3 regions of the Alteromonas sp. ABH4_456 genome follow, and region 1 is predicted to be linked to each of the others. Evidence: predicted binding sites of a transcription regulator. Region 1 holds the regulator's gene; each other region holds the start of a gene.

What was found. The regulator FNR, encoded in region 1, switches genes on or off when oxygen is low (the NO sensors DNR and NnrR bind a similar motif). The targets are predictions, from matches to a motif close to TTGATCTAGATCAA.
Region 2: a site for FNR is predicted at 2,154-2,167, ahead of ACXAG2_RS19380 (GbsR/MarR family transcriptional regulator). Genes of this name have one in related genera too.
Region 3: a site for FNR is predicted at 2,852-2,865, ahead of ACXAG2_RS03480 (cytochrome ubiquinol oxidase subunit I). Genes of this name have one in related genera too.

Annotation. Positions count from the first base shown of each region.
Region 1 is NZ_JBSWXO010000001.1:59,369-64,868, reverse strand. It holds gene ttcA (tRNA 2-thiocytidine(32) synthetase TtcA) at 1-94, opposite strand, end outside; gene uspE (universal stress protein UspE) at 186-1,106, opposite strand; gene fnr (fumarate/nitrate reduction transcriptional regulator Fnr) at 1,209-1,946, opposite strand; gene ACXAG2_RS00290 (sulfite exporter TauE/SafE family protein) at 1,974-2,642, opposite strand; gene ccoS (cbb3-type cytochrome oxidase assembly protein CcoS) at 2,635-2,826, opposite strand; gene ACXAG2_RS00280 (heavy metal translocating P-type ATPase) at 2,831-5,212, opposite strand; gene ACXAG2_RS00275 (FixH family protein) at 5,209-5,500, opposite strand, start outside.
Region 2 is NZ_JBSWXO010000017.1:72,294-77,793, reverse strand. It holds gene ACXAG2_RS19390 (cytochrome d ubiquinol oxidase subunit II) at 1-164, opposite strand, end outside; gene ACXAG2_RS19385 (cytochrome ubiquinol oxidase subunit I) at 174-1,538, opposite strand; gene ACXAG2_RS19380 (GbsR/MarR family transcriptional regulator) at 1,552-2,103, opposite strand; partial or broken gene ACXAG2_RS19375 (IS3 family transposase) at 2,402-3,073, shown strand; partial or broken gene ACXAG2_RS19370 (Y-family DNA polymerase) at 3,029-3,231, opposite strand; gene ACXAG2_RS19365 (S24 family peptidase) at 3,219-3,635, opposite strand; gene ACXAG2_RS19360 (YebG family protein) at 3,736-4,029, shown strand; gene ACXAG2_RS19355 (methyl-accepting chemotaxis protein) at 4,037-5,500, opposite strand, start outside.
Region 3 is NZ_JBSWXO010000002.1:90,097-95,596, forward strand. It holds gene cydB (cytochrome d ubiquinol oxidase subunit II) at 1-1,022, opposite strand, end outside; gene ACXAG2_RS03480 (cytochrome ubiquinol oxidase subunit I) at 1,019-2,593, opposite strand; gene ACXAG2_RS03485 (sigma-54 interaction domain-containing protein) at 2,939-4,249, shown strand; gene ACXAG2_RS03490 (sulfite exporter TauE/SafE family protein) at 4,246-5,019, opposite strand; gene ACXAG2_RS03495 (DUF2955 domain-containing protein) at 5,054-5,500, opposite strand, start outside.

The DNA of each region.
Region 1 (5,500 bases):
GAAGTCTTTTCTGCAACTTGTTAAAGTTGTATTTTTGTTTACTTTGCGCACTGTGACTGGCGTTGTCAGATGGCGTAGATGTTACTTGATTCATGGCACTTCAGAATTGGCTGGAAAGATAAAAGTACCATTATACAAAAGCAGACGGAATGCTGCTACACAAGCAGCATTCCGTTATCGCGCATTTACTTAACCGGAGACGTAAAGCCGTCAGGTTTAACCGCAAGCACATCGCAATTCAGGTTATCAATAACATGCTCTGCTGTATTGCCCAAAAAGGCGGCTGATATGCCTGTACGTCCCACGGTACCGATGACGACGAGTTCTGCATCCAGCTGTTCAGTCACTTTCGGAATGGCTATATCAGGTAATCCCTCAACAACATGGCAATTTGCTACGCCGATCCCAAATTTAGCGCTGTGGTTTTCCATTTCCTGAACATGATGATTGCGCACAGCATTATGATACGTCTCAGGATTGAAATCGGGGATCTCAATGGCGATATTCAGTGGGGCAGAAGGATAGGCATTAACCAGATGTACCTGACCGCTCAGTAACTCTGCATAATCCTTTGCGATACCGGTCAACTTGTCATTCAGTTGTGCATGTTCTTTGTCTTCTGTACCCACATTGACTGCCGCAACAATATTACCGTGTTCAGGCCAGGCATGGGCTTTGACAAGTAAAACCGGAGCCGGACATTTTCTTAGTAAGTGCCAGTCTGTTGGTGTAAAGAGCACTGATGCAAAATCATCGTGTTTGCGGGTAGCTTTAACGACCAGGTCAACCTGACGGTTAATGGTGTAGCGGGTAATGGCTTCGTAACGTTTATCACTCCACTCAACAGCAACCTTTACATCATAATCATCGTAGCGGGTCAGATTTTTTTCTGCCCAGGCAATACGGTCTTTGGTTACCGCATCACGCACGGCTTCACGCTCACTGCGGGTGAGCATTGTTGTCATGGCATAAGAAAAGTCGTATACAACAAGCAGTGCGTGTACTTCTGCACCGGTTTTACGGGCAATTTCGATGGCTCTTGAAAGGGCAGGTTGTTCAGGGTTGTCGGCCTGAACGACGGCGAGAATACGTTTGCAGGTGATCATGGCGTCTCTCCTTATTGATGAAGACAATAATACTGCCTTCATCTTTAGTATAAGACTTACAGCAGGAGAGACCTTGTTTCAGATCAATATTTCAACGGGATCTTAATCCACGCAAAGAGTAGGAATGTCCATAGAGTGCAGCTTTTTATCCATAGCCGCAAAATCCAGAACAGTAATGAGCTTCCCGTCTACTTTGATAATGCCTTCTTTCTGGAAGCGGGTCAGTAAGCGGCTGATCGTTTCTACCGTTAAACCGAGATAATTACCGATTTCGTTGCGGGTCATACTCAGATTGAACTGACGGTGAGAAAAACCCCGTTCTTCAAACCGACCGGACAGATGGGCGATAAAATAAATCAGACGTTCTTCTGCCGTCCGTTTATTCAGCAGCATCATCATTTCGTGATCCTGCTTAATTTCAGCACTCATAAAACGCATGATCTGATGGCGCAATTTTGGGAATTGCTCAGACATTTTTTCAAGGGTGGAATAGGGAAGCTCACACACCATGGCAGTTTCCAGCGCCTGAGTATAACTCTGGTGAGTGTCGTCACGTAAACCGTCAAAACCGATAATATCGCCAGGGAAGTGGAAACTGATAATTTGCTCTTCACCTTCTTTATCGGTGACAAAAGACTTAAATGAACCTGCCCGCACGGCGTACAGAGAGGTAAATTTATCGCCGGCTTCTACCAGGGTGTCGTGTTTATGCAAAGGTTTTTTGCGTTCAATGATGTCATCCAGTGACTCAATCTCAGTTTTGTTGAGGGCCACAGGCAGACACAGATGGCTGAAACTGCAACTCTGGCAGTGTATAGAAAAATCCGAACGTTTTTGCATGCTCACTTCCCGCTGTTTGCGATAATTCTAATGTATAGTACTTAAAGCCTGCCACAACAGCAAAAATGCGTACAACAGCAAACTCAAAGCAATGATTTGACGAACTACGGGTTGTCTGAAACCTGAGGAAAGCCAGTCTGCACCTGCCCGGACAGCCAGCAACGCCGGTAGCGTTCCTAAACCAAAACCGGCCATGATTACAGCACCGGATATTGCCGTCCCTGAAGCCAGTGCCCACGTCAGGGTGGAATAAACCAGTCCACAGGGCAACCATCCCCAAATCATACCATAGGGAAAGGCGCTAATAGGAGACCTGAAAGGTAAAAACCGTTTCGACAGCGGCTGAATTCTCTGCCAGAGTTTACTGCCGAGGGCTTCAACAGCGGTCAGGCCACGCCACCAGTTACCCAGATAACAGGCCATGGCAATCAGCATGATGCCACTGAATACAGCGAGTACGGGGCCGGTCACCGGTACAGCATCTTTTGCTATCTGCCCGATACCGCCGGTTACAGCGCCGGCAAGTATATAGCTGAATATACGACCAAAGTTATAGCTAAGCGCATAGGGTAAAGGGGATGAGCCTGCCGGCGTGGCGGCAGACAGTGCCAGCGATACGCCGCCGCACATTCCCACACAATGAACGCCTCCGCCCAGCCCGACCAGCAAGGCAGAAAAAAACGACAGATCACTCATTGAGTTTTTTTCGTTCTTCGGCCAGCTTTTTTTCTTCAGGAGATAAATCATCATCGAAAAGAATACTGTAGCCCTGGCGATCCAGGTCTTCAAACTGGTTCGATTTTACTGCCCAAAAAAATACGCCGATGGCAATGGCCACAATAATCACAGCAAGGGGAATAAGGACGTAAATTATACTCATAGCGTTACTTTAACAGTCTCGTCGAATTAGTTACTACCAGAATACTACTCAGGCTCATACCAATCACCGCCATCCACGGCGTCAGGATGCCGGATACTGCAAACGGCAGGATAACCAGATTGTAGCCTACGGCCCATCCCATATTCTGCCTGACTGTCGCTTTTACTCTTCTGGCCATCAGAGTAAGGTGTCCGAGTACAGCCAGCTTATCATTTAATAAAATCACATCTGCGGCACTTTTTGCGATATCCGTGGCATTACCCACTGCAATGCTAACATCAGCCGCTGCCATCACCGGCGCGTCGTTAATACCATCACCCAGCATCATGACATGACGGCCCTGCCGCTGAAGGGCTGTCACGGCGTTTAATTTATCTTCAGGGCTGTTCCCGCCTGTGGCTTTGTCTACAGGTAAATTCTTTGCAATGTCGTCAACATTTTGCTGAATATCGCCACTCAGAATTATCCGCTCCAGTTGCGCCAGTTTGCTCAGGCTGTCTGCGGCATCCGCTTTAATTTTATCTGCTACACGAAAGGCGGCAACGGGCACACCGTTTTCGGTAAGAAACACGTTAGCGGGAAAAGGCGACAGGCCGGCATCAACACCGGTGAAAGAAGCCGAACCGGCTTTATAACTGCGGCCATTGCATTGCGCGCTGATACCCATTCCGGCCACAACGTCAACTTGACTCAGAATTAATCCCTGATTGTAATCAGAAACAAAGGCAGCGGCAACCGGATGTTCTGAACGGGACTCTATTGCCCCCATCAAAGCACGGATTGCATTTTCCCGTGCCGGCTCAGCAAACCAGCTGTTTATCTGAGCAAACTTTCCTTCGGTCAGTGTTCCGGTTTTATCCAGCACCAGGGTATCTACGTGGTTGATTTGCTCCAGTGCATCGGCTCTTTTCAATAAAATGCCATGCCGGTTAAGGTTTGCCATTGCGCAGGTGAGGGCAGATGGCGTAGCCAGCCCCAGCGCACAGGGGCAGGTTGCTACCAGTACTGCAATGCTGATCCAAAAGGCATTATCATTACCCTGCCAGTGCCAGTAAGCCCATGAAGATGCAGCCGTAATCAGTACTACGGCGACAAAATAACTGGAAAAACGGTCAGCCATAAGAGCGACCCGGGGCTTCACAGCCATAGCGGTGGATTGCAGACGGATGATCTGATTTACCAGCGCAAATTTTAACGCCCTGGTGACCGTTATCGTTATTACGCCGGTACGGTTTACCGTACCCCCGAACACCGTATCGCCGGTTTGTTTACGCACCGGATTAAACTCGCCGGTAAGCATCGATTCATCGGTTTCACTGGCACCGTCAGTCACAATACCGTCTACGGGAATGGTCTCTCCGGCTTTGACCACGACAGCATCGCCGGTTTTGAGCGATTTCGCCAGTACCTGTGTTACGGTGTTATCCGCAGCCACCTGATTAGCGGTTACCGGAATATACTGCAACATATTCGCTGAGATCTGCGCGGCGCGGTGCCTGCTCCGGTGTTCCAGAAAACGACTCAGTAAAAGCAGGAAAATAAACATGCAAACTGATTCAAAATACACTTCGCCGCGACCGGTAACCGTTGCAAACAGACCGGACAGCCAGGTGCCCAACACTGCAATACTCACCGGTACATCCATATTCACGGTACTAGCCGACAAAGCCTTAAGCGCGCCAACGTAAAACGTACTCCCGGAATACAGCACCACCGGTGTGGTCAGAACCAGCGCTATCCAGTGAAAATAAGACCGTGTCTGTGCATCCATTGCATCGAACAAATCAAAATACAGGGCCGCCGCCAGCATCATTACCTGCATGGTCATCAGACCTGCGAGGCCGAGTTTTTTCAAAAAGCGCTTATCTTCCGCTTTGTATGAAGCTTCATGCTGGTCCGGTTGAAACGGCAGCGCCGGGTAACCAATACGCCGTAGCGTAGCCATGATGCTGCTGAGCGATACTGCCTCAGGTTTCCATATAACCACTGCGCGTCGCTGTGCTACATTCACCGCAATCTGGCTGACACCGGTGATCCGCGACAATTGCTTTTCAATCAGCCAGCCGCAGGCCGCACAGGTTATGCCTTCAAGAGTTAGCTCAATATGCTTGTTATTACCGTTATCAACGACGAACTCTTCCTGTAAGGCAGGCTCGTCATAGACAGACAGTTTATCCAGTGTTTCGCTTAATGCTGCATCACCTTTAGAGGCCGGTTCAGTGCGGAAGCGGTAATAGTCTTCCAGTCCGTTCCCGGTGATGGCCTGAGCCACGGCCTGACAGCCCGGACAGCAAAAATGGCGTTCCTGCCCAAGCACAAATGCAGTAAACGGCTTACCGGGTATATTAGGCTCGCCACAGTGGTAACAAGAAGAGTCGTCGCTCACGGGCTAAACTTAATGATACCGGAGGCCGGTAATTGGAGTGTATTCTGGATTTTCCATTCTTCATCCAGCGGTGTGAGTGAAACGCGCCATTTACCCGACAAAACGGTATCCGTTGTGCCGCGGTACACGCCACCGGCATCGCGGGTAAGTAATAATTCGGTATCCAGTGATTCCAGGGTTACGTGGAAAAAGGTCAGTTTCAGTGCGGCACCGGATTGGGGAATACCGGAATGAAACTTCAGCGCGACGCGGCTTCCTTCAATGGTGAGATCGGTGGTGATATTCAGC
Region 2 (5,500 bases), on a different contig from region 1:
ATAGAGGCTACCATAGCATCTTTAAACTGCTCGTTGCGGGGCGGAAACAAAACGCCTACGCCCAAATCGTAACCATCGAGAATTGCATAAAGCAGTACCGCCAGTCCCAACAAGGCGATATAAATATTTCCCAATGTGTCTGCTGACAGTGATTCAAAGGGCATAATCTTCTCCTAATTAGTCTGGACCGGATTAAAACGGATACGCTGTGCTTTATTTTTTTCTTCCTGCGTAATTTCTTCAATTGCAACTGCTTTGCGGCACATCAGGGTGAGCGTTCCCATGTAGGCAATCAGCAGAGTAATATAAAGAACTGCATAAAGCGTAAATGACAGTGCTATATTGGCCGGTGGTAGACCAGTTACCGCTTCCTGTGTAGTCAACACACCGCTCACAAGGTAGGGTTGCCGGCCTACCTCTGTGACGTACCATCCGGCCAGTGTGCCAATCCATCCGCTAAAACTCATGCCTATAAACACCTTATTCAGCCAATCAGGCATAACGTTGCGACGATAGAGGTAAAAAGCGCCGATCCAGGCGGTGCCAAGCATCAATAACCCCATCCCCACCATCACGCGAAATGAATAGAAAACGGGCGCAACCGGCGGATGCACACCCTCAAATTCATTTAGTCCTTTAATTTCTCCGTTTACGTCATGGGTTAAAATAAAGCTGGCCATATTGGGAATGCCGATTTCGAAATGATTGGTCTTTGTTTCCTCATCCGGAACTGCGAAAAGTAATAAAGGTGCGCCTTGCTCTGTGTGCCATACACCTTCCATCGCCGCGACTTTTTGTGGTTGGTGCTCAAGCGTATTAAGTCCGTGCATATCGCCTGCAAAAATTTGCAGAGGGATCAAGACCGCAGCCGTGTAAGTTGCCGTCTTAAGTGCAATTTTAGGCGCAATTTTGTCGTCGCCTCTGAACAAACGATACGCGGATAAGCCTGCTATGAGAAAGCTGGCAGTTAGCCCTGATGCTAGTAGCATGTGAGTGAACCGATAGGGAAATGAAGGATTAAAAATAATGGCTGACCAGTCTTTAGCGTATACTACCCCATCGATAACTTCATGACCCTGCGGCGTTTGCATCCAGCTATTTAAAGACAATATCCAAAATGCCGATAATGTCGTACCTGCCGCCACCACAAACGTAGCAAATGTATGTAACCAATTTGGCACTTTACGCATACCAAATAGCATAATGCCCAAAAACGTTGCTTCTAAGAAAAAAGCAGTCAGAACTTCATAGCCCAGCAATGGTCCGGCCACGTTACCCGCTTTTTCCATAAAACCCGGCCAGTTAGTACCAAACTGAAAAGACATGGTTACGCCTGATACAACACCAAGGGCAAAAGTAAGGGCAAAAACCCTTACCCAAAAACGATAGATCCGCATCCAAACAGGATGTCCGGTGAGGTTAGATCGAAGCTTGAAATAAAACAGAAACCATCCCAGTGCAATGGTGATAGTTGGAAAAAGAATGTGAAAACTAATATTCAATGCGAACTGTAGTCTGGATAAAACAAACGCATCCATAATTGCTCCCCTCTTACTCAGATTTGCCCGGAAGAAATTTGTCTTTCAAGTCGAGGATCCGACCGACTCCCGATCCCAGCTTCATTAGCGTATCAAGCTTCTCTGGTCCGAGGTTCTGTAACTCTTGTGACCAGGCAGTTACCGATTCTAATAAATCATGAATTTCGTGAAGCCTTGTCTGGACACTTTGGTCTCGCTCACCCTCGGGTTCTGCCATCATCAAGTTCCGTAACAGCGTCATAGTCGGATCGATTTCTCTTTTCCGTCGCTCTTCAAATACTCTATTGGCGAGCTCCCAGATAGTCCCAGCAGGTACGAAAAATTCTTTTCTCTCACCGGGTATGTGATGCTGTTTTATCAACTGCCATGATTGCAATTCCTTTAAGCCCATACTGGTATTTCCCCTTGAAATACTTAGCGCATCGGCAATTTCCTGTGCGGACAAGGGAGTATCGTGAACAACAATTAAGGCCAGCATCTGTCCGACCGTGCGGTTAAAGCCCCACCGACTGCCCATTTCGCCAAAGTGCACTACGGCAGAAGTAGAAAGAGGTGACATTTTCACTAACGAACCATCATAAAGTTTCAGAAATTTCTGAAACTTTATGACTTATTTTGATCTAGGTCAAATTAAATCTTGACTGTATGAAAGGTTTATATGACTTAAGATACTCATGTAGACTTTTAATATTTATACAACACCATGATATTTAAATTAAAAGATCATCAGTAATGTCACAACTGCGGCATTTTGTCGCATTGTCTGTTCCAGGCTTTGCCCTATACTTACCAGCCAAATCGGACTCACCAGTAACCTCACTTCAGGGAAATTTGATATTGTTACGCCGCCGTAAGTCAATAGCTGGCCTGTTCGTTGGCTATGTCGGATGCTGGATGTTCATCCCAGCGGATACTATGCCTGGAGCAGTAAGCCTCTGTCGAAACGCGACAAAGCCAACCGTCGTCTAACAGGACTAATTAAGCAATTCTGGCTGGAGTCTGGTGGCGTGTACGGCTACCGCAAAATTCATTCAGATTTACGGGACATCGGTGAACGATGCGGTATTAACCGCGTGTACCGACTCATGGTTCAGGAAGGATTACGAGCTAAGGTTGGCTATCCTCGACCTCGGCATCGAGGCGGAGAAAGTCACGTTGTGGTGCCAAATCGGCTGAACCGGAAGTTTAGTCCCGGTGCGCCTGATGAAGCCTGGGTAACGGATATCACGCATGTCCGAACTCACGAAGGCTGGCTGTATCTGGCGGTTGTTGTCGACTTGTTCTCCCGAAAGGTAATCGGCTGGTCAATGCAGCAACGAATAACGAAAGACATTGCTCTCAACGCTCTGTTGATGGCTGTATGGCGTCGAAACCCAAAGCAACAAGTGAAGGTGCACTCAGATCAAGGAAGCCAATATACCAGCCACGACTGGCAGGCTTTCCTGAAAGCGAATGGTCTGGAGGGAAGTATGAGCCGACGCGGTAATGTCCACTGCCCCTTTTTGTTCCAGCAGTTTCTGTACCTTGTAGTACGGGCCGAATTTCTTTACGCCGAGGGCTTTCGCCTTGTCGCACAATGCACAAATGCAGCCATCATTGTTGTTAGTACCACCACGGGTTTGTCACGGATAGCGGGGTCAAACACCTTTTCGGCGGACGCATAAAAGCCGTTGGCATCGACTAACGCAAACATTGTCTTAACTGCCTGGTATAGCGATGCATTCTGACAGAACGGACAACAATGCCTTCTTCTTCGAAGGTATCTCCCTCCCCCAACACGTAAGGCTGCTGGTGTTTGCCGGGCGATACCAGAACCATGGCTTTGCGATCGAACAGCTTACACACAAACACACCATTCAAATTTGCCACCACCACATCCAGCGAAGTGGGTGCAGCAGCGCGGTCGACAATGAGTAAATCACCATCAAAAATGCCCACGCCGGTCATCGACTCTCCCTGTGCCTGGCCAATAAACGTAGCAGTGGGATGGTCGATAAGCAGCTCGTCGAGATCAAGCCCAAGCTGACGGTATTCGGCAGCAGGGGACTCGAAGCCGGTGATACCAGCCTGTGCAATAACCGGAATAATTCTCAACATAGTACAAAAAACAGTTGCCTCAGATACTGTTTATTTATACAGTAATTATGAATCAGGTTAAAATTAAATTTCATTTTACGTTCGACATCGGAGAACCATCATGGCTATTACAGTGCAATATGTTGTTTCGCATAAAGGGGTAGAAAAGTTGGTCACTACAGACAAGAAGGAAGCTGATCAGTATGACAAAATGCTGGATGCGGCAGACAATCTGGCTGCTTACATCGGTGCGAAAGGTATCAAGCTGGAAGACGACGTGATTGAGAATCTGTCTGTCATGCTGGCAAAGAATAAAGATGCCGTCGGCAAATTGCTCAAAGGTGCTTCTGCTGATGACGTCCTCGACGCCGAATCAGCAGAAGTGGTAAAGCTTCAGGCAAACAGTAAAAACTAAAAGCGGGTTACACCACATTCCGCTTATTGGTAAAGCGGGTGATAACCGAGTGTACTTCGTTAACGGTTTTACGCAGACGCTGGCTGGCATCTAATGATGATTCTGATGCCCGCTGGGTATCTTTGGCACCATCGGCAATTTCTACGACTTGCTGATTGATGTGCTCTGCCACAGAACTTTGCTGCTCTACAGCGGAGGCCATTTCGAAGGTTTGATCTGCAATAACACTCACGGCCTGATTAATATCTGCCAGTGTTTTGCGGGTATCTTCAACAATGGCCGTGCCCTGCTCGGCTGATGCCATACCGTCATTGGATACTCTGACAGCCCGTTCTGACCGCTCAGCCAGAACATGGATAATATTATGAATTTTATCTGTGGACTCTCTGGTTTTTGATGCCAGTGACCGTACTTCATCAGCAACTACAGCGAAGCCTCGTCCCTGCTCGCCGGCGCGTGCAGCTTCAATGGCGGCGTTCAGTGCCAGCAGGTTTGTCTGTTCAGCAATGGTCGATATTAAACTGGCAGCTTCACCAATATCATTCGTTGACTGCGCCAGTTCCTGCACGGTGACCGAAATAGAACTGACCGCTTCTTTAAGCGCCATGATGGCAGATAACGCTTCGTCCGCTTTTTGATTACCGGCTTCCACATTCTTAGAAGCAGAACGGGCGCTGTCGGCGTTCATGTCAACCCGCTCTGAAACACTTTGAATAGCCTGCGACATCTCGTTAACGGCTGAAGCAATGTTTTGCGTTGCCTCGTTTTGCTGCACGACAGCCGTACTGGTGATTTCGGCCTGTTGATGGGTGGTGTTGGCAATCGTATCCAACCCCCCGGCGGCATCCTGAATGCGGGCAAGAGCTGTGCGGCTGCGCGCAAGCTCACAGCCCAAAACCAGTTTGGCACGTGACCGGTTACCGAAGTCGGCAAAATAGGTTTGCGATACCACCGGATTCGAATAGCTGTCCGGAGAAATATCAATAAGCGCCTGCCAGTCACCTTTAATTTTAGAGGCCATCCAGAAACTGCACAGCGCGAAACCTGCGGCAGCGAGAACAGCCGGCAACACACCCGCTGTGACGAACAGGGCAGCCACGGTTATAAGACCCATCACGATAAATGGCAGGTAATTTTTCATATAGTGAACGGCCAGTTCACCGGTTGACGTACTGGACTTACCTTCACGTAGCCGCTCGTAACGGTATTCTGCACGGGCAATTTCGTCCGGTAAGGCCGGCACACGTACTGATTCATAACCCGTGATCTGAGAATTTTCAAAAACCGGGGTCACGAACGCCGAAACCCAGTAATGGTCTCCATTTTTGCGCCGGTTTTTTACCAGTCCCATCCAGATATTGCCAGCAGACAAGGTATCCCACATTTCGCGGAACACACCGGGCGGCATGTCCGGATGGCGCACAATATTATGGTTTTTTCCAATCAGTTCATCATGGCTGAAGCCACTGAC
Region 3 (5,500 bases), on a different contig from region 1:
AACATCACACGTAATGTCATTTCACTGGATGTGGCATCCCACATTGTCAGACTTGCATCCGGCATGGTGCTGCTTGGCATCAGGAACGGGAACATTGAGAACCCCGCCGTTAAAATAACGCCGGCTATCATGGCAGAACTGGACACAAATGCCCATCCCGCACGGCCTGCTTTTGAAAAGGCCGCGCACGCCAGGCCACCTGCAATACCCAGTGCCGGTGCAATGATCATCCAGGGGTAAGTCCCATAGTTGTTCATCCACGCACCTGTTTCAGTGATCACTGTTTTATGCAACGGATTTGAGACGGCATAAGTGTCTGCCACAGAGTTCATCACGTAGCCGTCGATACCGAAGGCTACAAACACCCCGGCCAGAATAAATAACGCCACAGTCACCAAAGACAGGATCACTGAGGTAGCACGGGCACGCACTTCAACAAAACCGTCTGTTTTCATTTGCAACCAGGTTGCTCCGTGATTAAGCAGTAATGCAACGGATACCAGACCGGTCAGGATGGCAAAGGGATTCAATAATCCGAAGAAAGAGCCGGTATAGGTGGATTTCAACGTATTATCAAATTCATAAGGAACACCCTGCAGCAGGTTTCCGAACGCAACACCAAAGATAAGTGCCGGAACAAAACCGCCGGCAAACAACGCCCAGTCCCAACGCTGACGCCACTTTGCACCCGGCAGTTTACTACGGTAGTCAAAACCGATGGGGCGCATCCATAACGCAGCAAGCGTAAGAAATAACGCGATGTAAAAGCCGGAGAACGCAGTGGCATAAATCATTGGCCAGGCAGCAAAAATAGCGCCGCCGGCCGTAATGAACCACACCTGGTTGCCGTCCCAGTGCGGGCCGATGGTATTAATCATCACCCGGCGCTCTTCGTCGGTACGCCCGATAATCGTCAGCAGCGAACCTACACCTAAATCAAAGCCGTCGGTAATGGCAAAGCCAATCAGTAACACGCCGACAAGGACCCACCAGATCACCCGCAACACTTCATAATCGATCATGCGTTTGCTCCTTTTTCAGTTAAACCAATTACGCTTGCTTCATCCTGTTCATCGCCGGGAGGAACCGGTCCTTTTTTGGCGAATTTCTTCATCAGGTAGAAGCTGATAATGAACATCACGGTGTAGAACAAGGTATAGCCCACCATGGTGAATACCACATCACCCACACTCAGATTGGAAACAGACACGTGGACCGGCAGTACTTCTGCAATAGACCATGGTTGACGACCAAACTCGGCGACGAACCAGCCTGCTTCACAGGCAATCCAGGGCAGAGGTAAACCGTAGAGGGCTGATTTCAGTAACCAGCGGGGCTGAGTAATGCGGTGTTTAGTGCTGTACCAGAACGCTGCCGCGAACAGAGCCAGCATTAAAAACCCTGCCAGTACCATTAAGCGGAAGGAATAAAACAGCGGTGCAACAGGCGGAATACTGTAATCCACGGCACGCTCAAGCGCTTCAGGTGTAGGCCGTGTAATATCCTGCGTAAAGGGTTGCAGCAGCATGGCGTAACCCAAATTTTCTTTATTCGCGTCAAACAGCGCCTGCTCAGCCAGCGTGGCTGAACCGTCACGCACTGCTTCCATGTGCTTGTATGCCTGCACACCGGATAAAATGCGAACACGGTGCTGCTCTTTCAAATCTTTGATGCCGGTAACTTCTTCATCAAAGCTGCGGGTGGCGATGATGCCCATGGCGTACGGAATTTGAATGGCATAGTCCATGCGCTCTTCTTCGTCGTTGGGAATACCAAAGATGGTGAATGGCGCAGGCGCAGGATGGGTTTCGTACTCTGCTTCAACAGCGGCGAGTTTCACTTTCTGAACGTCACCAATTTCGTATCCGCTTTCATCGCCCAGAATAATGACTGACAACACAGACGCCAGACCAAAGCTCGCAGCGATAGCAAAAGAACGGCGGGCAAACGCAACATGCTTGTGTTTCAGTAAATAATAACTGGAGATAGCCAGCACGAACATTGCGCCTGTTGTATAGCCTGCAGAAACAGTGTGTACAAACTTCACTTGTGCCACCGGATTAAAAATAACGTCAGCGAAGCTGGTCATTTCCATCCGCATAGATTCAACATTGAAGTCAGCGCCCACAGGGTTTTGCATCCAGCCATTGGCGATAAGGATCCAAAGCGCCGAAAAGTTAGAACCGATAGCCACCAGCCAGGTAGCCATAAGGTGCTTCACTTTTGACATGCGATCCCAGCCAAAGAAGAACAGTCCGACGAAGGTTGATTCAAGAAAAAACGCCATCAGGCCTTCAATAGCCAGCGGCGCGCCAAAAATGTCACCCACGTAATGTGAATAATAAGACCAGTTCATACCGAACTGGAACTCCATGGTGAGGCCGGTAGCCACACCAATCGCAAAGTTTATCCCGAACAACTTACCCCAGAATTTAGTCATCTGTTTGTAGATTTCCTTGCCGGTCATCACGTAAACCGATTCCATGATGGCAAGCAGGAAAGTCATACCTAAGGTAAGGGGTACAAAGATAAAGTGGAACATAGCAGTCAATGCAAACTGCCAGCGCGATAACTCCAGTAATGTATCGCTCATTAGGAACATCTCCCGATTAATTAGTAATTTGGCGAAATGTCGACGATGTAGCCGAATTTAATATCACTGGCAGAGCAGAAGTCGTGCCACAGAGTAACGTTGGCAATCACAGAAGCGTGAGATAAATCAAAAACCGCAATTATTGTGCGCAGAAAGCGTGAATAACGAACACAACAGGGATGTTTGAGCCACCGGACGACTTCGGATACATCGCAAATTTCATAGCCGCTACCTTACACCCTTCGAACAGGCCGCTATTTGATCCAACGCAAGCTTTCTCACCGGAAAAATAAGGTCATTTTTGTCACACCCTGTGACATAATTGTCATAACTTGGCGAGGGGGCATGAACGTGAACATTTCTATTATTCAGTCGATGATCAATGCGATTGATAAACCGGCGATTTTTATCACGCCGGATTATGTGGTGCATGCGGTTAATCAGCTCTACCGCGACACTTACGAAGAGCACATCATCACCGGTAAAAGCACCTGCTTCAGCGTGTCTCACAACAATGCTGTACCCTGTGATCAAGCCGGAGAAGACTGCCCGCTTGCTGAATGCAAAAGTACACAAAGACCAAGCTCAGTGGTACACAATCACAAAACCCGCACAGGCGATTCTCATTGCCAGATCACAATGAAGCCGGTGGAGGACGAAGATGGCATGGTACTTGGCTACCTGGAGGTGCTGGAGCAGATCACCTTTGCTTCTCCCCGTGCCGGTAATGCGAAACTCATTGGCAGTGCGCCGTCTTTCAGGAATATGCTGCATCAAATCAGCCGCGCAGCACCGGCAGACATTGCCGTGTTATTGCAGGGAGAAACAGGCACCGGAAAAGAACTTGTCGCTCACGCTATTCACGAAAGCAGCCCTCGGAAAGACAAACCGTTTATAGTCATTGAATGCACCGGACTGACTGAGTCATTATTTGAATCAGAGCTGTTCGGCCACGAGAAAGGGGCATTTACCGGCGCATCATCGTCGAAAAAAGGACTCATTGACGTGGCCAGTGGCGGCACGGTGTTTTTTGACGAAATTGGCGATGTGCCCATGAGTATGCAGGTCAAGCTGCTGCGATTGCTGGAGTCAGGAACTTACCGTCCTGTCGGCAGCCTGAAGCTGAAGCACTCTGATTTCAGGCTGGTCTGCGCTACACACAAAAACCTTAAACAGCTGGTTGAGAAAGGCGAATTCAGACAAGATCTCTATTACCGGATTGCCGGCTTTCCCATCGCCCTGCCTTCTCTACGCCAGCGCAGGGAAGACATTCCTGCGCTATGCGGGCAATTCCTGGCGCAAGCCGGGCACACGAAGAAGACCTTTAACAAAGATGCCCTGTCCGTACTCAGCCGTTATGCATTTCCCGGCAATATCAGAGAATTGCGCAACGTCACCGAACAAGCCGCTCTGTTATCGGTAGATGAACACATCACACCGGCGGACTTACCTTCCCATCTTACTGTACCGGAAAGCGAACAGGAGTCCGGCCCGCTCCGATTAAAAACACTGGAAGAAGCAGAGGAAGCGTACATGTCTGAAATCATCTCTGCCTTCGACGGTACGCCGGAAACGCTGGCAGACGTGCTTGGCATAAGCACCAGAACACTTTACAGAAAACTCCGGCGATACGGCCTGACGCTCAGCAGGCGTTAGAGCGACATCACTGCCTGCCAGATAAGGCGCAGAGCCAGTATGGTAACGATAACTTTAAACAGTAGGGCAAAGCGTTCGTCAGACACTTTTTTCAGCACTTTCAACCCCAGCCAGGTGCCGGTAAAGCCGCTGACTACCATAGCAACTACCAGTGGCAACCATTGAAAAAAAGCAAATCCGGCAAAGCTGAAAACAAAGGCTTTAAGCAGATGCTGAAATGTCATGCAGGTAGCGAACGTACTGGTGAGGGTCATCTTATTATCGGTATTCCGGTGCACAAACCCGGCGACCAGCGGCCCTGTCGCGCCCACAAACATAGTCGCGACCGTCGTCAGCGCACCGGCAATGCAACGGCCGGTTTTGCTCAGCTCCCTTTTCGCCGGTTTGGGTCCCCACACTAAAAATAAGATAAAACCCGCTACAGTAAACTGAATGGTGATTAGCGGCAGTTGCACCACAATGAAAGACGCAGCAACAGCCCCGGCCAGCGCACCACCGCTGAACCACTTCACCATGGCCCAGTCGATGTGCGAACGGGTCAGCCACGAACGGCTCCCGTTAGAACCTAACTGAACAAGTCCGTGCACAGGGATCAACGCGGCGACCGGCACAACCGTTGCCATGGTCGCCAGCAACATAACACCGCCCCCGACACCGAATGAAGCTGTTATCATTGACGTAAGGCCTGCAAGAATAATCAGTCCCAGCGCCACAGCAGCTGACACTGCCCCGCCTCCGGTGAATAAATCTGTAAAGCTTGCTACTTCCAAGATTACTGTTTTCCTTCAATAAATTATCACTGCATCATACATTTCGCGTAATTGCGAATCGATTTAAAAAACCATCCAGCAGCCACGCCAGGCTCATAAGAAGTGACAGCGCGACGACGACAGAGGAAAAGCGGTACATACTGCTGTACAGCATGTCTGAATTGGGCTGAAGATACTGCCCGAACAAAATGCCGATGGTGGTTAAGGCACCAAAGCCCATACCTGAACCGGTGCGTTCAATCAGATGCAGCCGTGCCGTGAGCATAACGGTGATAAACATCGCAATCACAACCAGGGGAAGATAGCGGATCAGATCGTACATCAATAATTGTACGGTAATACCCAGCGCACACCCTAAGGCTACGCCTTTCGCCCGCTTCATGGAGTTTTCCAGCGAGCCGCGGAAGGTCATGGGAAACAGCACGAGTACCGTTGCTACCTGCGCAGACAGGGAATCTTTCAAATCGAAAATTTGAAAGAC